4 regions of the Streptomyces sp. NPDC002138 genome follow, and region 4 is predicted to be linked to each of the others. Evidence: riboswitches for the same ligand, from Rfam matches in the RefSeq annotation. Region 4 holds a riboswitch; each other region holds the start of a gene.
The links. Region 4 has a riboswitch for cyclic di-AMP ahead of ABT084_RS28540 (M23 family metallopeptidase). Riboswitches for the same ligand answer to the same signal wherever they lie in the genome.

Region 1 (3,166 bases), on a different contig from region 4:
AGTCCGAGGCCCTCGGCGACGTAGCGGTCGAGGCTGCCCCAGATCTCCTCCAGGGTCTCGAAGGCCGCGTGCAGGTACTCGGCGCGGGCGTCGAAGAGCGGGGCGAGCAGCTCCATCACCTCGGGCGAGCGGGCTTCGGCGGACTCGCCGCTGCGGCGCACCTTGTAGCGGCGGTGCGGAGCGTTCGACTCCAGGTAGTCCGCGACGATCGCCTCACGCTCGACGCCGAGCGCGAGCAGGGTGACGGCGATCGAGAGGCCGGCCCGGTCCTTTCCGGCCGCGCAGTGCATCAGGACCGGAACGTGGTCCTGGGCGAGGGCCTGGACGACCTGGCGGTGCTCCGCGGTGCGGGTGCGGACGATCTCCCGGTAGGAGTTGGCCATCCGGCGGGCGGCCTTGCCGTCGCCGAGGACCTCGCGCAGCTGCTCGACATCGCCGTCGCGCACCATCCGCCAGAACTCCGTGCCGTCCGCCGGGTCGGAGAGCGGCAGGTTGACGTTGCGCACGCCGGGCAGCTCGACGTCCGGGCCCTCGAGGGCGTGGTCGGCGGCGTTGCGGAAGTCGAAGACCGTGTGGAGACCGAGCGAGGCGAGGAATTCCGTATCGGTTTCGGTGGCATGTGCCAGATGTCCGCTTCGGAAGACCTGTCCTGATCTGACCCTCCGTCCATCGGCGGTCGGAAGCCCGCCCACGTCACGGAAGTTGCGCACTCCGGTCAGCTCCGGCTCCGTGGAGGGGTGCTGGGGTATCTGCTGGGTCACGGGGACTCCTCCGTATCGTCGTGGCATGTCCGGATTGCGCTACTTCAGGGTAACTTGCCGCAAGGGCCGGGGAGATCGGGCCGGGCCCCGTGAGCAGGATCATACGGTGACCGTGAGTGTGTGATCGCGAAAGCCGAATTGCCTTGCGGGGACGGTTGTTGCCGCCGGTGATTCCACGGAGGGTGACCGGAATTCCGTCGATCCCTCACCCGGGCCATTCCCTTGGGGAATTCACGGCTTGTTCCGTGCGTCCGGACGGAATACCTTCGCGTCCACCCGGATGGACCGCCTAATCCTGCCACCATCCGAAACCGCACCCGACGATTCACGCGCCCGGCAGGAGCGGGGGAACCAGGTAAGCCGCCGTTCCGGACGAGATCCCCTCATGGATCTTTCCTCCGGACGGCTCGGGGTGAAGCCGTGCACCTACGGCCGGACATCTCCAGTCCGAACCCGACAGCTCACCTCGCAGGCGACGGAGAGGAATTCGCCATGCCCGCAAAGGGAAAGCACCGCCGCCCGAAGTCCGCCGCGATCACCCGCGGATTCGTCGTCGCCGGGACCGGAAGCGCGGCGCTCGCGCTGCCGCTGATGGGCGCGGCGGGCGCGCACGCCGCCGCCACGTCCACCGCCACCTCGGCCACCGCCACCTCGGCCACCGCCGCGATTCCGGCCCAGGCGCGGCCGGCCCAGGCTCCGGTGGCGCTGCGGTCGGCGGCGGCGCAGACCTCCGCCGTGTACACCGTGGTCCCGGGTGACTACCTCTCCAAGATCGCCGCGGAGCGGCACCTGAGCGGTGGCTGGCAGCGCCTCTACGAGGACAACCACGAGGCCGTCGGCGCCGACCCGTCGCTGATCCACCCGGGGCTGAAGCTCACCCTGGGCAGCCGGGCGCAGGCCCCGGCCCCGGTCGAGGAGTCGGCTCCGGCCGAGCCGGCCCCGGTGGCGGGCGCCGGCGCCGACACGTCGGACGAAGGCGGCTCCGGGGAACCGGCCGCCACGACCGGCAAGGGTGCGGGCAAGGGCACCTCGGACGAGGCCGCCGGCTCCGGCACCGCGAAGGGCTCCGGCACCGGCACCGGCACCAAGGCCACCTCGGCCTCCGGCTTCGTCGCCCCGGTCTCCGCCTCCATCACCACCCAGTACCGGACCCCCGGCGCCATGTGGTCCAGCGGTTACCACACCGGCGTCGACTTCGCCGTGGGCACCGGCACCACCGTCCGCGCCGTCGGCGCGGGCACCGTGGTCTCCGCGGGCTGGGGCGGGGCGTACGGCAACGAGGTCGTCATCCGGCACGCCGACGGCCGCTACTCGCAGTACGGCCACCTGTCCCAGCTGTCGGTCTCGGTCGGCCAGAGCGTCACCGCGGGCCAGAGCATCGGCCTCTCGGGCGCCACGGGCAACGTCACCGGCCCGCACCTGCACTTCGAGATCCGCACGGGTCCGGGCTACGGCACGGACATCGACCCGCTGGCCTACCTCCGCGCCCAGGGCGTGAACGTCTGACGGCACCGGGGCACCTGACGGATTCCTCACTTATTCCTTACTGACCAGGTGGTATAGATCACGGTCCGTCAAGGCCTGCCTACGGTGGCGTAGGTCACGTCCTGGGGTGAAAGATGTCTTCTCGTGGCAGCGACAGCGATGACGACGAAGACGACGGCAAAGACGACGACAGTGAAGACGGCACTGCAGGGCATCGGCTCGTACGCGGCGATCGGGGACAGCTTCACCGAGGGGGTGGGGGATCCGGGGCCGGGGGACATCTGCGTCGGATGGGCCGACCGCCTCGCCGTGCTCCTGGCCGATCAGCGCGAGGAGCACGACTTCCGGTACGCCAACCTGGCCGTGCGGGGCAAGCTCCTGGACCAGATCGTGGCGGACCAGGTCCCCCGGGCCAAGGAGCTGGCCCCCGACCTGGTCACCTTCTGTGCCGGGGGCAACGACATCATCCGGCCCGGGAGCGACCCCGACGACGTGGCGGAGCGGTTCGAGGCCGCCCTCGCCGACCTGGTCGGCTCCGTCGGCCAGGTGATGATCACCACCGGCTTCGACACCCGCGGGGTGCCGGTGCTCAAGCACATCCGGGGCAAGGTGGCGACGTACTCGGCGCACGTCCGGTCCATCGCGGACCGGTACGAGTGCCCGGTGCTCGACCTCTGGTCGCTGAAGTCCGTCCAGGACAGGCGTGCTTGGGACGGCGACCGGCTGCACCTCTCGCCCGAGGGGCACACCCGGGTCGCGCTGCGCGCCGCCCAGGTGCTGGGGCTGGAGGTGCCCGCGGACCCGGACCAGCCGTGGCCTCCGCAGCAGCCGCGCGGCTCGGCCGAGGTCACCCGGGACAACATCCAGTGGGCGCGCGAGTACCTCGTTCCGTGGATCGGCCGGCGCCTGCGCGGGGAGTC
Region 2 (3,166 bases), on a different contig from region 4:
GGAACCGGCCGCGGCCGCCCTCTTCGCCCGCCCGGCCGCCGACGCGGTGGCCCGGGCCCTGGCCGGCTCCGCGACCGGGTGGCCCACCGCCGACCCCGGGCTGCTCGGCTGTGACGTGCTGGTGGTCGGCCCGGCGGGGGACCGGCTGCTGGTGCGCGAGCTGTCGCCCGACGGCTCGGTACGTCCGGACGCGCCGCTGATCGGCCTGGTCCCGGCCCATCCGCACCCGGAGCTGCCGCACACCGCGAACCTGCGCCGCCTCGCGGAGCGTCCCGGGATGGCGCTGCGCGTGCTGGGGCGGCCCGATCCGGACCGGGCCGCCACCCTGCGCCCGCTCGCCGTCGGCCCGGTGCCCGGAGCGGCGTACACGCTGCGGCTGCCGCCGGAGTGGCTGGGCCGGGCCGACCTCGGCTACGACCGGCTCCAGGGGGCCCACCTCCCGGCCGGAGCCCCGGGACCCGCCGCGGGCGTACCGGACGTACCGCCCGTACCGCCCATGCCGAACACTCCGCACCTGCCGACGACCCCGGATCCGCTGCGCGACTCACCGCTCTGGCGGGTTCGACGGCTGCTGGAATCCGGGGTCGCGGGGGGCCGCCGGGCGGTGGCGGAGGCGGCGCGGGGCGATCTCGCCCCGGCCGGGGGTCCGGAACCGCTGCGCCGGGCCGGGTTCGCGGCGGCCGGGGAGCTGACCGCGGAGCTGGCCGCCGAGGCGGACCGGCGCTCCCGGGACGTCTTCGGCCGCCTCGTCGATCCCGGGGCTGACCGCTACGCGTGGGCCTGGCTGGCCGCGGCCACCCATCTGCACGCCGCGCAGCGGTCGTTGGTGGCCGCGTCCTGGTGTGCTTCGGCTCAGTAGGCGCTGTTGACGTTGTCGATCGAGCCGTAGCGGGCGGCGGCGTAGTTGCAGGCCGCGGTGATGTTCGCGACCGGGTCGTAGGAGTCGGCCGCGGTTCCGGGCACGTGGTACGCCCGGAAGGTGGGGTCGATCACCTGGAGGAGGCCCTTGGAGGGGATGCCCGCCGCCGCGTTGGAGTCCCAGTTGTTGATCGCGAGGGGGTTGCCCGAGGACTCGCGCAGCACGTTGCGGCGAATTCCGTCGTAGGTACCGGGAATTCCGTGCTGGGCCATGATCTCCAGCGACTGCCGGATCCAGCCGTCGAGGTTGTTGGCGAACAGCGTGGTGGGCCGCGCGGAACGGTCGGCCCGGGCGGGCTCGGCCGCGGAACCCCGCGCCGCGGGCGCCGTCGTGGCGGCCGCCGTTCCCGAACTCGCCTTCGCCGGGCCGCCGATCGTCAGCTTGGTGCCCGGCCGAATGACCGACGGGTCGCTGCCGACCACCGCGCGATTGTCCTCGTACAGCTTCTTCCAGCCGCCGCTCACGGAATGCGATTGTGCGATCTTGGAAAGGGTGTCACCCGCCACCACGGAATAGATCTTGGGTGCGGCCGCCTTTGCGGCAACGCCGGAAACCGAGGTCGAAACCGAGGTCGAAACCGAGGCCGCGGCCGAGGTGGTGGTCGTGGCCGGCTGGGCCGCCGGCTGCGCGGCCTCGGCGCCGGAAGCGCTGATCAGGGGGAGAGCGAGTGCGATGCCACCGGTGCCCGCGACGGCGAGCAGTCGGGCGAGCTGGCTGGTCTTGGGACGGCGGTGCTTGCCCGTTGCGGACATGGCGAATTCCTCTCCGTCGCCTGCGAGGTGAGCTGTCGGGTTCGGACGGGAGCTGTCCGGCCGCGCCGTGGCACGGCATGTTCCAGACATGCGTGAGACATGAAGGAGACATGCGTGTCAGTGGCGCGACTTCACCCCGAGCCCGTCCGGATTCAAGATCCGGACCGGCGGCCTACCTGGTTCCCCCGCTCCTGCCGTACGTGAGTGGGATGGGTTCCCGGGTGGCGGCAGGATTTGGCGGTCCACCCGGATTGCGGTGACCGTAAGCGAGGGGGGAGGCAGGGAGCAAGGACTTGAATTCCACGCGGTGATCGGTATATCGATACCGGCCGGTGGAATTCATCCCGGCCGTGCCGGGCGGGGAATGCCGAATTTCATTGCGGCGCCCGGAATTACGCGTTCCGCAGGCCTCGCGGGGGACTTGGAGGGGGGCCGTCCGGCGTGACTCACATCACCGGAGGCCCGCCCCTACCGCATTCAAGGGCAAATCACCCATACATACTTATTCAGGCAGCTCCGCGAGCCGGCGCAAAGCCTCTCGCACCGAGGTCCGGCCGGCCGGCAGCAGCGGCAGCCGCACATCGGGCGTCGGGATCCGCCCCTGCGCGTGCAGCACCCCCTTCAGCACCACCGGATTCGGCTCGGTGAACACGGCCGCCGACAGCCGGGCCAGCGCGTGCCCCAGCGCCCGGGCCCCCACCGCGTCACCCGCCCGCCACGCCGCGTCGAGCGCGGCGAACCGGTCCGTGGCCAGATGTGCCGAGGCCAGGATCCCGCCGCCGGCCCCGAGGGCGAGCAGGGGCGAGACGTACGCGTCGTCGCCCGCCATCACCGTGAACCCGTCCGGCAGTTCGCCCAGCAGTGCCACCGTGTCCTCGTCGATGCCGCCCACGGCGTACTTGACCCCCGCGACCCCGGGCAGTGCCCCGAGCGCCCGCAGCGCCCGGGCGTGCAGGGGCTGACCGGTCCGGTAGGGGATGTGGTAGACGATCAGCGGTACGGGAGCGAGCGCCGCCAGCCGCTCGAAGTGCGCCAGCACCCCCGCCGCCGAGGGCCGCACGAACGACGGGACGGTCACCAGCGCGGCCCGGGCCTCCGGCCACCGCCGCAGCCGCTCCAGCGCGGCCTCGCTCGCCCGGGTGCCGCTGCTCCCCGCCCCCACGCTCAGGAACGCCCCGCGCTCCCGGCAGACCCGGGCGCACACCTCGGTGACCGCGTCGCGTTCCGCCTCGTCCAGGCTCGCGGCCTCGGCGGTCGTGCCGAGGGCGGCGATGCCGGTCGCGCCCGCCGTGAGCACCTCGTGGGCCAGGGCCTCCAGGGCGTCCAGGGCGACGCCGCCGGACGCGTCGAAGGGGGTGATGAGCGGTACGTGGATGCCGTGCAGGAAGGGGGTTGTGGGGTGGGAGGTGGTCGTGGGGTGGGCGGGGGTCGTGGGGTGGGCGGGTCCGGCCACCGTGTCCTGTGCCGTCTGCTGCTTCTGCGCCATGGGTACGAG
Region 3 (3,166 bases), on a different contig from region 4:
CGGGGAGTCCTCGGGACTCACCCGCACCGGCCCCGCGCCCACCGTCGATCCGGGCACGCCCGGCCATTCCGCTTCGGTCGCGCCGACCCCGGTGCGCCCCGAGGGCACCCCGGCTCCGGTCGGCGGCCCGGCCCCCGCGTCGACGCCGACCTCGACCGGTCACATCCCCGGGGCCACCACCTCGCCCAGCGCCCCGCCGGCGATGCCCGACTCCCCGCTGACCTCCGTACTGCCCGTCATGCCGGCCCCGGACCCGCTGTCCGGCGGCCCCGGCGCGCCGACGGGGCACACGGGCACGCCCGCTCCGGCCACGCCCGGCACCCCGGCGCTCCCGACCGGCCCGTCGACCTCGCCGTCCGGCATTCCGGCTCCCGCGACCTCGACCCCGGCGAACCCGGCGGCCCCGTCGACGCCTTCCGGCTCCGTGGCCCTCCCGCAGGGCGAAACGGGCGAGGGTGGCGGAAAGCACCGCGGAACGCCCGCCGCCGAGGCTCCGAACGCCCCTGACGCCCTGTCGGACCCGACGTACACCGTCAAGAGCGGCGACAACCTGACGGCCATCGCGAAGGCCAAGGGAGTCGAGGGTGGCTGGAATGCCCTTTACGAGGCCAATCAGCAGGTCATCGGGCATGATGCCGACCTGATCACCCCGGGGCAGAATCTCGATCTAAGCCATAAATAGGGGCACTTAGGGCGGGAAGATCGCCGTGTATGTCCCTTTCGTGCAAGTGAGACATGCATCTCTTCCGTTCAACTGGCGTGTCCTGGTCGGCGACTGCCGGAAACCCCGCTCTCACCTGCGCAAACACCCGCCCCGGGAGCGCAAGTAGGGCCCGTTTCTCCCCGATGTCCCTCGTTGAACATCGGGGAGAGACCTGTCTACCTTCTGAATCGCTCGCCACCGCGGGCTCCTTCGACCGCATCGCCGAATCCTGCCGGCGGACGGAGGAAACAGTCGTCGCGCAAGCGCCGAAGGCAGGAGCGGGGGAACCAAGGTAAGTGCCGGAACCGGCCATTGAGAGATGGTCACGGAACCGGCTTGGGGTTAAGCCGCGCACCTCCTCGGTGCGCGACCGGGCAACTCATCCGCCCGAACCCGACAGCTCACTTCGCAGGCGTCGGTGAGGAGAAAACCATGCTGCTTTCCGGCAAGGGCAAGCACCGTCGCGCCTCCAAGGCCACCCGTGTCGTCACCCTCGTCGGTGTCGCCGGTGTCGCCGTGGCGGCTCCGCTGATGACCGCCGGCGCCGCGAGCGCCGCGACCGCCTCCCAGTGGGACGCCGTCGCCGCGTGCGAGTCCGGCGGCAACTGGTCCATCAACACGGGCAACGGCTACTACGGCGGCGTTCAGTTCTCGTCCTCCACCTGGGCCGCCTACGGCGGCAAGGCCTACGCCCCGCAGGCCAACCAGGCCACCAAGTCGCAGCAGATAGCCATCGCCGAGAAGGTCCTCAAGGGCCAGGGCAAGGGCGCGTGGCCGTCCTGTGGCGTGGGCCTGTCGAGCTCCTCCTACAACGGTGGTTCGGCCGAGACCCCCAGCAAGCCGAAGCCGCAGAGCAAGCCGGAGAAGAAGGCCGAGCCGAAGCAGGAGACCAAGCGCCCCGAGGCCCCGGTCACCCGTTCCGAGCGCGCCGAGACCCCGGCCCCCACCAAGTCCGCCCCGGCGGCCGAGGCTCCCAAGACGGGCAACGGCTCCTACGAGGTCAAGTCGGGCGACACCCTCGGCACCATCGCCCAGGCGAACGGCGTCAAGGGCGGCTGGCAGCAGGTGTTCGAGCTGAACAAGGACATCGTCAAGGACGCCGACCTGATCTTCCCGGGGCAGAAGCTGAAGCTCAGCTGAATCCCGCGGTAACACTCGCGTTCCCCACCGCCCGGCGCGTATCCCCTCACGCGCCGGGCGGTGGTGCGTCCGGGGCCGGCATCCCGCCCAGGCGTTGCCGTATGTCACGTAAGAGGGGTATTCAGACCCTTTTTCATCCCACGGAGCGGCTGGTCGGCCGACCGAGTGCCCGGAGCCGGTTAGGCTCTAAGCGGCAAGGCCGTCCCACGGCCTGACACGCCACCGCACACCCAGCGTCACATCCCAGAAGGAGATGCTCGTGCCGTCCATCGACGTCGTCGTAGCCCGGGAAATCCTGGACTCCCGAGGCAATCCCACGGTCGAGGTCGAGGTTGGCCTCGACGACGGCAGCACCGGCCGTGCTGCAGTTCCGTCCGGCGCCTCCACCGGTGCATTCGAGGCCATCGAGCTTCGTGACGGTGACCCCAACCGCTACATGGGCAAGGGCGTCGAGAAGGCCGTCCTCGCCGTCATCGAGCAGATCGGCCCGGAGCTCGTCGGCTACGACGCCACCGAGCAGCGTCTGATCGACCAGGCCATGTTCGACCTGGACGGCACCGACAACAAGGGCTCCCTGGGCGCCAACGCGATCCTCGGCGTCTCCCTGGCCGTGGCCCACGCCGCGTCCGAGGCCTCGGACCTCCCGCTCTTCCGCTACCTCGGCGGCCCGAACGCGCACCTGCTGCCCGTTCCGATGATGAACATCCTCAACGGTGGGTCGCACGCCGACTCCAACGTCGACATCCAGGAGTTCATGATCGCCCCGATCGGCGCGGAGTCCTTCTCCGAAGCCCTTCGCTGGGGTGCCGAGGTCTACCACACCCTCAAGAAGGTCCTGCACACCAAGGGCCTCTCGACCGGTCTGGGCGACGAGGGCGGCTTCGCGCCGAACCTGGAGTCCAACCGCGCCGCGCTCGACCTCATCGTCGAGGCCATCAAGCAGGCCGGTTACGTCCCGGGCAAGGACATCGCGCTCGCGCTCGACGTCGCCGCGTCCGAGTTCTACAAGGACGGCAAGTACGAGTTCGAGGGCCAGTCCCGCTCGGCCGCCGAGATGACCGAGTACTACGAGGAGCTCGTCTCCGCGTACCCGATGGTCTCCATCGAGGACCCGCTGTACGAGGACGACTGGGCCGGCTGGAAGACCCTCACCGACAAGCTGGGCACCAAGGTCCAGATCGTCGGCGACGACCTCTTCGTCACCAACCCGGAGCGCCTCGCCCGCGGCATCGAGGAGGGCTCGGCCAACGCCCTGCTCGTCAAGGTGAACCAGATCGGTTCGCTGACCGAGACCCTGGACGCCGTCGAGATGGCCCAGCGCAA
Region 4 (3,166 bases):
GCCGCTTCGCGGTCCTCTTCGGCGACCCGCAACTGGCGCTCACCGCCGTCGGCCGCGTCCTCGACATCACCGCCGAGGAGGTCCAGGCCGTGGCCGCCGCCCGCCTGCGTCCGGACAACCGCGCGGTGCTCGTCTACGAGCCGATCGCGGCCGAGGACGCCGAGGAAGCCGCCGAGAACGACGAGAACGAAGGGGTGGAGCAGTGAGCGACACCGCAGCCGTCACGATGACCTTCCACCCCCAGCCGCAGCCCGGCGAGGCCAAGCCGTGGGCGTTCCCCGCCCCCGAGCGCGGCGCGCTGGCGACCGGCCTGACCGTGCTGCGCTGCCACCGGCCCGGCCAGCAGGTGGTGGCCGTCGAGATCAACCTCGAAGCCCCGCTGGACGCCGAGCCGGCCGGGCTGGACGGCGTGGCCACCATCATGGCCCGCGCGCTGTCCGAGGGCACCGACAAGCACTCCGCCGAGGAGTTCGCGGCCGAGCTGGAGCGCTGCGGCGCCACCCTCGACGCGCACGCCGACCACCCGGGCATCCGGGTCTCGCTGGAGGTCCCGGCCTCCCGCCTGGCCAAGGCCCTGGGCCTGCTCGCCGAGGCGCTGCGCGCCCCCGCCTTCGCCGACTCCGAGGTCGACCGCCTGGTGCGCAACCGGCTCGACGAGATCCCGCACGAGCTGGCCAACCCGCAGCGCCGGGCCGCCAAGCAGCTCTCCCAGGAGCTGTTCCCGGCCACGCTGCGGATGTCCCGCCCGCGCCAGGGCACCGAGGAGACGGTCGCCCGGATCGACTCCGCGGCCGTACGCGCCTTCTACGAGGCCCACGTGCGCCCCGCCACGGCCACCGCGGTCGTGGTCGGCGACCTGACCGGCATCGACCTGGACGCCGTCCTGGCGGACACCCTCGGCACCTGGACGGGCAACGCCGCCGCGCCGCTCCCCGTGCCGCCGATCACCGCGGACGACACGGGCCGCGTGGTCATCGTGGACCGGCCGGGCGCGGTCCAGACGCAGTTGCTGATCGGGCGGATCGGCGCGGACCGGCACGACCGGGTCTGGGCGCCCCAGGTGCTGGGCACGTACTGCCTGGGCGGCACCCTGACCTCCCGTCTGGACAAGGTCCTGCGCGAGGAGAAGGGGTACACGTACGGCGTGCGCGCCTTCGGGCAGGTGCTGCGGTCCACGGCCGACGGCACCGGCGCGTCGATGCTCGCCATCAGCGGGTCGGTGGACACCCCGAACACCGGCCCGGCGCTGGACGACCTCTGGAAGGTGCTGCGCACCCTCGCGGAGGGCGGCCTGACCGACGCCGAGCGGGACGTGGCGGTGCAGAACCTGGTGGGCGTCGCCCCGCTCAAGTTCGAGACGGCCGCGTCCGTCGCGGGGACCCTGGCCGACCAGGTCGAGCAGGGCCTGCCGGACGACTACCAGGCGCAGTTGTACGCGCGGCTGGCAGAGACGGGCACGGTGGAGGCCACGTCGGCCGTCGTCAACGCCTTCCCGGTGGACCGTCTCGTCACGGTCCTGGTCGGCGACGCCGCGCAGATCGAGGCGCCCGTGCGGGCCCTCGGAATCGGTGACGTGAGCGTCGTCGCCAACTGAGCGTGCGAGGAGGGGTTCTGGTGGCTTGACCACCAGAACCCCTTTTGTCCGTTTGGTGGAGAGGTTGCTTCTATGTCACGTGACGTAGGTAACAATGGGGCGTGTGTGTTTGGTGATTACCGGATGATCCGCCTAGCGTCGGCCGTGCTGTCCGTCAGTTGTACGCGCCGCACTCGCGGCACCGGGCAGCGATCGCCGAGTCCCCGTCAGGCGCGAGCCTGGGGAGCCGGGGACCCACAGTCCCTGGGGTGAATCGGACCGTCTCGCGAGAGAGGGCCCGTAGGAGACCTTCCTGCTCCGAACCCGTCAGCTAACCCGGTAGGCGAGAAGGAAGGAAAGGATCAGCCCCTTCATGGCGTTCGGCAGCTCTCGTGCCTCCTCCTCCGGCGGCAAGCACCGCGGTTCCAGCCGTCTGAGCCGGAAGACCGCAAGCGTCGCCGGCATAGCCGCCCTCGCCGCCACCGGCGTCGCGGCCACCCTCGCCGCCCCGGCCTTCGCCGCGGACAACCACAGCAGCACCCCTCCGGCCGACTCGAACATGAAGGCCGTCGTCGCCCCCGACCTCGCCGGTGACCTCGAGGCCCAGGCCGACGCCCAGCGCAACGCCGCCGACGCGACCGCCCTCAGGGTGCAGGCCGAGAACGAGGCGCGGACGAAGGCGGCCGAGGCCAAGCGGATGGCCGAGGCCAAGGTCAAGGCCGAGCGCGAGGCCAAGGAGCGTGCGGACCGCGAAGAGGAGCGCAAGCGCCTCAACGCCTTCGTGACGCCGATCGAGGGCTCCTACGTCAGCACCCAGTACGGCGTCGGCGGCAGCATGTGGTCCTCCGGCAGCCACACGGGCATCGACTTCCACGCCGGTGTGGGCACCGTCGTGCGCGCCGTCGGCGCGGGCGTCATCGTCGAGGCCGGCAACGGCGGCGCGTACGGCAACAACATCGTCATCAAGCACAACGACGGTACGTACACCCAGTACGCGCACCTCTCCCGGCTGAGCGTCTCGGCCGGCGAGCAGGTCACCGCCGGGCAGCAGATCGGCCTGTCGGGCGACACCGGCAACGTCAGCGGCGCGCACCTGCACTTCGAGGCCCGCACCGGCCCGTCGTACGGCTCGGACATCAACCCGCTGACCTACCTGCGGGCCCGCGGCGTCAACATCTGATCCCGCCCGCACGGCAGCGTCCCGAAGGCCCCGGCTCATCGAGCCGGGGCCTTCGCGTCGTGCGCGCGGCGCCGGTGGCCCGTCGTGGTCGCTCATTTCCGCCCGTCCTCGGAAAATATCGCGTGTTGCAATAGAGTCGACGCAATGGAATCGGCGGCAGCGGTATTCAGCGGAGGTCCGGTCTTGCGAATTCCCGCGCACGCGGTTTGTACGGCGATCCGCGACGACATCGTTTCCGGGGTCTTCGGACCGGGCGTCCGGCTCACCGAGGAGGTGCTCGCCCGGCGTTACGGAGTCTCCCGCGTCCCCGTCCGCGAGGCCCTGCGCACCCTGGAGTCCGAGGGCTTCGTCACCACCCGCCGGCACGCGGGCGCCTGTGTCGCCGAGCCCACCGAGCAGGAGGCGGCCGACCT

Region 1: linked by a shared signal. The riboswitch ahead of ABT084_RS12090 (M23 family metallopeptidase) and the one ahead of ABT084_RS28540 (M23 family metallopeptidase) in region 4 are both predicted to bind cyclic di-AMP.
Region 2: linked by a shared signal. The riboswitch ahead of ABT084_RS07835 (LysM peptidoglycan-binding domain-containing protein) and the one ahead of ABT084_RS28540 (M23 family metallopeptidase) in region 4 are both predicted to bind cyclic di-AMP.
Region 3: linked by a shared signal. The riboswitch ahead of ABT084_RS29640 (transglycosylase family protein) and the one ahead of ABT084_RS28540 (M23 family metallopeptidase) in region 4 are both predicted to bind cyclic di-AMP.

Annotation. Positions count from the first base shown of each region.
Region 1 is NZ_JBEOXE010000014.1:52,267-55,432, reverse strand. Features, by position in the region: gene ABT084_RS12095 (tyrosine-protein phosphatase) at 1-761, opposite strand, end outside; cyclic di-AMP (ydaO/yuaA leader) riboswitch at 1,070-1,251, shown strand; gene ABT084_RS12090 (M23 family metallopeptidase) at 1,254-2,267, shown strand; gene ABT084_RS12085 (SGNH/GDSL hydrolase family protein) at 2,406-3,166, shown strand, end outside.
Region 2 is NZ_JBEOXE010000008.1:167,143-170,308, reverse strand. Features, by position in the region: gene ABT084_RS07840 (hypothetical protein) at 1-859, shown strand, start outside; gene ABT084_RS07835 (LysM peptidoglycan-binding domain-containing protein) at 853-1,671, opposite strand; cyclic di-AMP (ydaO/yuaA leader) riboswitch at 1,676-1,890, opposite strand; gene ABT084_RS07830 (dihydrodipicolinate synthase family protein) at 2,174-3,157, opposite strand.
Region 3 is NZ_JBEOXE010000060.1:2,462-5,627, reverse strand. Features, by position in the region: gene ABT084_RS29645 (transglycosylase family protein) at 1-682, shown strand, start outside; cyclic di-AMP (ydaO/yuaA leader) riboswitch at 958-1,133, shown strand; gene ABT084_RS29640 (transglycosylase family protein) at 1,136-1,843, shown strand; gene eno (phosphopyruvate hydratase) at 2,097-3,166, shown strand, end outside.
Region 4 is NZ_JBEOXE010000054.1:33,185-36,350, forward strand. Features, by position in the region: gene ABT084_RS28530 (M16 family metallopeptidase) at 1-206, shown strand, start outside; gene ABT084_RS28535 (M16 family metallopeptidase) at 227-1,594, shown strand; cyclic di-AMP (ydaO/yuaA leader) riboswitch at 1,778-1,933, shown strand; gene ABT084_RS28540 (M23 family metallopeptidase) at 1,947-2,753, shown strand; gene ABT084_RS28545 (GntR family transcriptional regulator) at 2,937-3,166, shown strand, end outside.